DNA from 3 places in the Luteimonas flava genome. Region 2 is predicted to be linked to each of the others. Evidence: predicted binding sites of a transcription regulator. Region 2 holds the regulator's gene; each other region holds the start of a gene.
What was found. Region 2 encodes HrcA, which represses chaperone genes, less so after heat shock. Its sites were predicted from a motif close to TTNGCACTCNNNNNNNNNGAGTGCNAA; they were not measured.

Region 1: rpoH (RNA polymerase sigma factor RpoH) is a predicted target of HrcA. The motif match lies at 984-1,010, and genes of this name have one in related genera.
Region 3: V3391_RS16060 (co-chaperone GroES) is a predicted target of HrcA. The motif match lies at 1,283-1,309, and genes of this name have one in related genera.

Annotation. Positions count from the first base shown of each region.
Region 1 covers NZ_JAZHBM010000003.1:797,233-799,497, reverse strand. Annotated here, with positions in the region: gene zupT (zinc transporter ZupT) at 1-4, shown strand, start outside; gene rpoH (RNA polymerase sigma factor RpoH) at 94-972, opposite strand; gene glnE (bifunctional [glutamate--ammonia ligase]-adenylyl-L-tyrosine phosphorylase/[glutamate--ammonia-ligase] adenylyltransferase) at 1,170-2,265, opposite strand, start outside.
Region 2 covers NZ_JAZHBM010000001.1:901,038-903,302, reverse strand. Annotated here, with positions in the region: gene dnaK (molecular chaperone DnaK) at 1-64, opposite strand, end outside; gene grpE (nucleotide exchange factor GrpE) at 198-728, opposite strand; gene hrcA (heat-inducible transcriptional repressor HrcA) at 793-1,833, opposite strand; gene recN (DNA repair protein RecN) at 1,980-2,265, shown strand, end outside.
Region 3 covers NZ_JAZHBM010000003.1:782,325-784,589, reverse strand. Annotated here, with positions in the region: gene groL (chaperonin GroEL) at 1-847, opposite strand, end outside; gene V3391_RS16060 (co-chaperone GroES) at 946-1,236, opposite strand; gene V3391_RS16055 (acyloxyacyl hydrolase) at 1,553-2,038, opposite strand.

The sequences.
Region 1 (2,265 bases), on a different contig from region 2:
GTGAGTGCGCGCCGCGCCTGGCGCGCCTAGACATCGCAAACAGAAACGGCCCGCTTGCGCGGGCCGTTTCGGATGTCGCATTCGAGCCGGGGATCAGGCCGCGAACAGCGCCTTCATCTTCTTCAGCGCGTTGGCTTCGACCTGGCGGATGCGTTCGGCGGACACGCCGTACTCGTCAGCCAGTTCCTGCAACGTCACCTTGTGCTCGTCGTCGAGCCAGCGGCGGCTGATGATGTCGCGCGAACGGGCATCCAGCGTGGCCATGCCTTCGCGCAGCAGATCCAGCTTGCTGCCCTCGCTGTCGCGACGCTCGTAGGCCTGCGCGGGATCTTCATCCTGCGCGACGAGGTAGGCGACCGGCGCCGGCGGCGCGTTGTCGTCGTCCTCGCCTGCGGGCGCGTCGAAGCCGATGTCGCGACCGGACAGGCGCGACTCCATCTCGAGCACTTCGCGCTCGGACACGTTCAGATCGGCAGCGACCGCACGGACCTCGCTCGCATTGAGCCAGCCCAGACGCTTCTTGCTCTTGCGCAGGTTGAAGAACAGCTTGCGCTGCGCCTTGGTCGTGGCGACCTTCACGATGCGCCAGTTCTTCAGGATGAACTCGTGCATCTCGGCACGGATCCAGTGCACCGCAAAGCTCACCAGGCGCACGCCCACGTCGGGGTCGAAACGCTTGACCGCCTTCATCAGGCCGATGTTGCCTTCTTGGATCAGATCGCCCAGCGGCAGGCCGTAGCCGTTGTAGCCGCGGGCGACGTGCACGACGAAGCGCAGGTGCGAGTGCACCAGTTCGCGCGCGGCGTCGAGATCATCGTCGTCGCGGTAACGCTGCGCGAGTGCCTGCTCGTCTTCGACCGACAGCACCGGGATCTGGTGCACGGCGCCGATGTAGGCATCCAGCGAACCAAGCGGGTTGAGGGTCGGAAGGCTGTTGGCAACCAGGGCGTGGGACATGGTCTGCGTGCTCATGGGGAGGGATGTTAGCAGTCGATACATCTGACTGCTAAGACGCACAGGAGTTCCCGAACGTTCCATTCACAGAACGACGGCGGGATTTTCGTTGACTTCTGTTCACGGTCGAGAATGTGATACTTCCAGGTCGTGCGTTGACGTCGTGGAGCAAGTCTGCGGATCAGGCCGCTAACCTCGCATGAAAACCGCCGCATTCAGGTCCAAGCGGCGGCGCAACGGATCGTCTCGCGCGCCGCATCGAGCTCGGGCGTCTCGACGACGATCCGGGTCCGCCGATCCAACGTGCAGCCCAGGCCCAACTCGAGCAGCGTCGCGTGGGCGGCCCGCAGGCCCGCGCTCAAGGCCGCATCGAGCACCCCTTCGGCACCGGCCGCCTCCAGCAGCAGGGGCGTTGCGCGCGGTGCGAGCAAGGCGGGCCGCGTCGCCGCCTCGCGCAGCACGATCCATTGCAGCAGGAATTCCAGATCGACCAGGCCGCCCCTGCCCTGCTTGAGGTCGAAGCGGTCCCCGACGCTGCGGTCGAGCTCGGCGCGCATGCGCCGGCGCATCGACAGCACGTCTTCGTGCAACTTTGCCGGATCACGCGGCTTCGCCAGGATGTCGCGGCGGACGTCTTCGAACGCGGCCGCCATCTCGTCATGCCCGGCCACGAAGCGTGCACGCACCAGCGCCTGGTGTTCCCAGGTCCAGGCCCGCTCGCGCTGGTACTCGGCGTAGCTGGCCAGCGACGAGACCAGCAGCCCCTTGCCGCCGTCCGGGCGGAGGCGCACGTCGACGTCGTAGAGGCGGCCGCCGCCGGTCACGGTGCCCAGCAGCGCGACGATCTTCTGCCCCAGCCGCGCGGCCCAGCGCTGTGCATCGAGCGGGCGCGCACCGGTGGACTGTGCATCGGCGGGCGCGTCGTAGAGGAACACGAGGTCGAGATCGGAACCGAAGCCGAGTTCCTCGCCGCCGAGGCTGCCGTAGCCGATCACCGCGAACCGCGCATCGGGCAGCGCGCCATGCGTGGATTCGAGATCGCGCATCGCCAGCGCGAGCACGGTGTCCACCACCGCGTCGGCCAGCCACGCGAGCTGGCGCGTGGCGTCCTGTCCGGACTGGCGTCCGTCGAGTGTCGCGAGCGCGATGCGGAAGCTCAGCTGCTGGCGGGTCTCGTTGAGATCCAGCAGGCCGGCTTCGAGATCCGGCTGCCGCAGCGCACGCGCGCAGGACTGGGCCATCTCGCCACGCTGCAGGAGTGGCCCTTCATCGCGCGTGTCGAGCAGTTCGTCGAGCAGCAGCGGATGCGCG
Region 2 (2,265 bases):
CGCCGTCCATGATCGCCACGCACGAGTTCGTCGTGCCGAGGTCGATGCCGATGATCTTTGCCATTGCTGCTTCCTCTGAATGATGTGTGTCTGGGTGACGGCCGGGGCCGTCGATGACCGTGATCTGGGGACACGCAACACAGCGTTCAAGCGGTGCGACGTATCGGAATCCGGGGTCGGGCCGGGGCCCGGGGCGTTCAGTCAGCCTTGGCGACGACGACCATGGCCGGCCGCAACAGGCGCTCGTTGAGCAGGTAGCCCTTCTGGAAGACCTGGGCCACCGCGCCCGGCGCCACGCCCGGCACCTCGACGATGCTCATCGCCTGGTGGTGTTCGGGGTTGAACACGTCGCCCGGCGCCGGCGCCAGCGTGGCCAGACCGTTGGACTCGGTCGCCTTGGTCAGCTCGCGCAGCGTGAGCTCGACGCCGCTGCGCAGCGGATCGGTATCCGAGGCATTGGCGAGGCCGGCCTCCAGCGCATCGAACACCGGCACCAGCGCAGCCAGCAGACGCTCGTTGGCGAAGCGGCGCGCGCTCTCGACCTCACGGGCCAGGCGCTTGCGCTGGTTCTCGAGATCGGCGCGTTCGAGCAGGACCTGCGCGCGGAGCTGTTCGAGCTCGCCGGTCAGGCGCTCGACCTGGTCGGCCAGTTGCTGCTCGACCGAGGCCGCGTCCGGGCCGTCGGTCTCGTGGAAATCGGGGGACTGCGAATCGTGCTGCTGGGTCATGTCGGGTTCCGGGGCGGTCGTCTGGCCGCCGACGGCACCAGCTATGGGGCCGCCCCTCGGCGATTCAAGGTTCAGGCTGCAGCGCCGCGCCGAGCACGGCCGCGGTCGCCTGCACCACCGGGATCACCCGCTCGTAGGCCATGCGCGTCGGCCCGATCACGCCCAGCACGCCCAGCGTGCGGCCCCCGGCGCCATAGGGCGCGGTCACCAGCGACATGCCTTCCAGCGGCGCCAGGCCGGTCTCCTCGCCGATGAAGATGCGCACGCCCGGCGCACGGATCGTGCGTTCGAGCAGCTGCAGGATCTCTCGCTTGCGGGCGAAGGCCTCGAACAGTTCGCGCAGGCGGTCGAGATCGGACAGGTCCTGCACGCCGATCAGCCGGTTCTGTCCGGCCAGCAGCATGTCGTCGTCGCCGGGCACCAGCGCCTGTTCGGCGAGTTCCATGGTCTGCGACAGCAGCGCTTCCATCTCGTCGCGGGCGTTGCGCAACTCCTCCACCAGCGCCGCGCGGATGTCGCCCAGCGGGCGCCCGGCGTACTGCTGGTTGAGATAGTTGGCCACGCGTTCCAGCTCCGCGGGCTCGAAGCTGCGGCGGGTCTGGAGGATGCGGTTCTGCACTTCATGGTCGGCGAAGATGATGATCGCCATGACCCGTTGGCCATCGAGCGCCACGAAGTCGATGTGCCGGAAGGCCAGTTGCTCGCGTCGCGGCACGGACACCACGCCGACGAAGTGGGTCATCGCCGACACCAGTTCCGACGCGCTGCCGAGCAGCGACTGCTGCCCGCCGCCGCCCAGTTCCCCGCGCAGCCGCTCCATCTCCTGCGCGCGCAACGGCTTGACCTGCAGCAGCGAATCGACGAACACGCGGTAGCCCTGCGCGGTCGGCACGCGCCCGGCGGAGGTGTGCGGCGAGGCCAGCAAACCGGCGTCTTCCAGATCCGACAGGATGTTGCGGATCGTCGCCGCGCTGACGTCGAGGCCCGCATGCCGGGCCAGGGTCTGCGATCCGACCGGACCGCCGTCCTGGATGTGCCGCGAGATCAGCGTGCGCAACAGCTGCCTGGCGCGCGGATCGAGCGGATGGCGGGGATCGGATGACATGCGGGCGGTATACGGTGCGCCTGTGGGCGATGCAAGCGCCGCATTCTCCGGCCGTGAGACGGACGCGCGGTATTCAGCGCACCGTCGAATGCAGATCCTCTCGCCGATCTACTCGCCCGCAACGCCTCAAGGCACAATCCGCACCCATGCTGACCCATCTCGCCATCCGCAATTTCGCCGTCGCCAGCCAGTCGGATCTGGAGTTCGGCGCCGGCCTGACCGTCATCTCCGGCGAAACCGGCGCCGGCAAATCCCTGCTGGTCGATGCGCTGGGCTTCCTGTCGGGCCAACGCGCCGACAGCGGCATCGTGCGCCATGGCGCCGAGCGCGCCGAACTGCATGCGGAGTTCACGCTCGACGATGCCGCGCCCGCGCTGCGCTGGCTGCGCGAACATGAACTCGATGATGGTGACACCTGCCAGTTGCGCCGCA
Region 3 (2,265 bases), on a different contig from region 2:
CGCCGAAGCCCGGCGCCTTGACGGCGCAGACCTTGACGATGCCGCGGATCGTGTTGACGACCAGCGTCGCCAGCGCTTCGCCTTCGACTTCCTCGGCGACGATCAGCAGCGGCTTGCCGGCCTTGGCCACGCCTTCGAGGACGGGCAGCAGGTCACGGACGTTCGAGATCTTCTTGTCGTACAGCAGGATGAAGGGGTCATCCAGCTCGGCCGACATCGACTGCTGGTTGTTGACGAAGTACGGCGACAGGTAGCCGCGGTCGAACTGCATGCCCTCGACGACGTCGAGTTCGTTGTCCAGGCCCGAGCCTTCTTCAACGGTGATCACGCCTTCCTTGCCGACCTTCTTCATCGCGTCGGCGATGATCGTGCCGATCGACTCGTCCGAGTTAGCGGAGATCGTGCCGACCTGCGCGATCGCCTTGTCGTCGGCCGTCGGCTTGGACAGGTTCTTCAGCTCGGCGACGGCGGCCTTGACGGCCTGGTCGATACCGCGCTTGAGGTCCATCGGGTTCATGCCGGCCGCAACGGCCTTCGAACCTTCGCGGATCAGCGCCTGCGCCAGCACGGTCGCGGTGGTGGTGCCGTCACCGGCGTTGTCGGAGGTCTTGGACGCGACTTCCTTGACCATCTGCGCGCCCATGTTCTCGAACTTGTCGGCCAGCTCGATCTCCTTGGCGACGGACACGCCGTCCTTGGTGATCGTCGGCGCGCCGAAGCTCTTCTCGAGCACGACGTTGCGGCCCTTCGGGCCCAGGGTTGCCTTGACGGCATTGGCAAGAATGTTCACACCACGCACCATCTTGGAACGTGCGTCTTCGCCGAAGCGGATTTCCTTCGCAGCCATTGCGGTATTACCTCAGAAATGAAAGGGGATTGAAGGGCGGGCGGTGCCCGCCAAGGGTCGATCGCGGGATCGCGCGGACGCGGTGCGTCCGCCGCGGATCAGCCGACGATCGCGAGGACGTCGTCTTCCTTGACGATCTTGTATTCGATGCCGTCGGCCTTGTAGGCGCTGCCGGCGTACTGGCCGTAGATCACGATGTCGCCGACCTTGACCTTCGGCGCGCGCACGCTGCCGTTGTCCAGGGCCTTGCCTTCGCCGACGGCGACGACTTCACCCTTGGTGGGCTTTTCCTTCGCGTTGTCCGGAATCAGGATGCCGCCGGCGCTCTTCTCCTCGGCCTCGACAGGCTTGACCACGATGCGGTCGTAAAGCGGCTTCAGGTTGCTCATTACAGCCTCGCTAAGTAATTGATTGGAAAGAAATCGGTCGCCAATTCTAGCACTCGCACATGGCGACTGCCAGAAACCGCGGCGCACGCACCCGGCAGAACCGGGACCGGACGGGAGATGGGCACGGGGAATCGGAATGCAAGGGCGGCCGAGGAAAAATGTCCGCCTGCCGATGCGCCTGTGCCCGCCGCAACCGACAGGCACGCAGTCATGCACGGCCGCCGCGCGGCCGGGAGGCCTGCGGGAGTGCAGATGTATCCATGAGGCCGCCCCACCGGCGCGACGCCGGCGCAGGGCGAGCGGCGTCAATCCGTCGTCAGCGGAAGCGCCACGCGGCGAGCAGCATCGTCTCGCCGTCGTTGGGCTGCTTGATGCTCGCGTTGGAGATGTGTCGGGCCAGCAGCGAGAACCGCTCCCAGCGCCAGCCGACGGTGCTGACGAACTGCGGATTGCCTGACAGCGCGCTCGTGCGGCCGGCCTGCACACCGACGCCAAAACCGGCGACGAAGCCGTTGTCGCGCTCGTAGCGGGCGCCGCCGTGGAACACACCGGCGTCTTCGGACAGATCGAAGCGCGTGTTGTCGCGGCCGCGCACGTAGACCGCGCCGACGTCCCAGCGCAGCACACCATTCTGCGTGCGGCGCCATTCCGGCAGCCAGGCCACGCTGGCGACGAAGGTGGTTTCGTTTTCCCGCGTCGCGGACGCGCCGACGGCGATGTCGACGGGCGCGCTCTGGGCGGCGGCGGGCAGGGTGGCGCAGGCCAGGAGGGCTGCAGCAAGGAGAGAGAGGATCGGGCGCATCGAACTCTGTAGGAATCGCTAGGCGATTCGGCTGGTCTGGGGAAGGTCAGTAATTATACCGACCGGTTCAGTAATGCGTGCGACATCTTTCTCCCACTGGCGGGATGCTGCGTCCGCACGGCGGCGCGCCAGCGTGGGCGGCGGCGCGTGGAGACGCCGTGCACGGCCCGCGTGGCGTCGCATTCGGAGGCCTCTGCCGTCGCGCCCGGACGCAGGCCTGCGTCCGG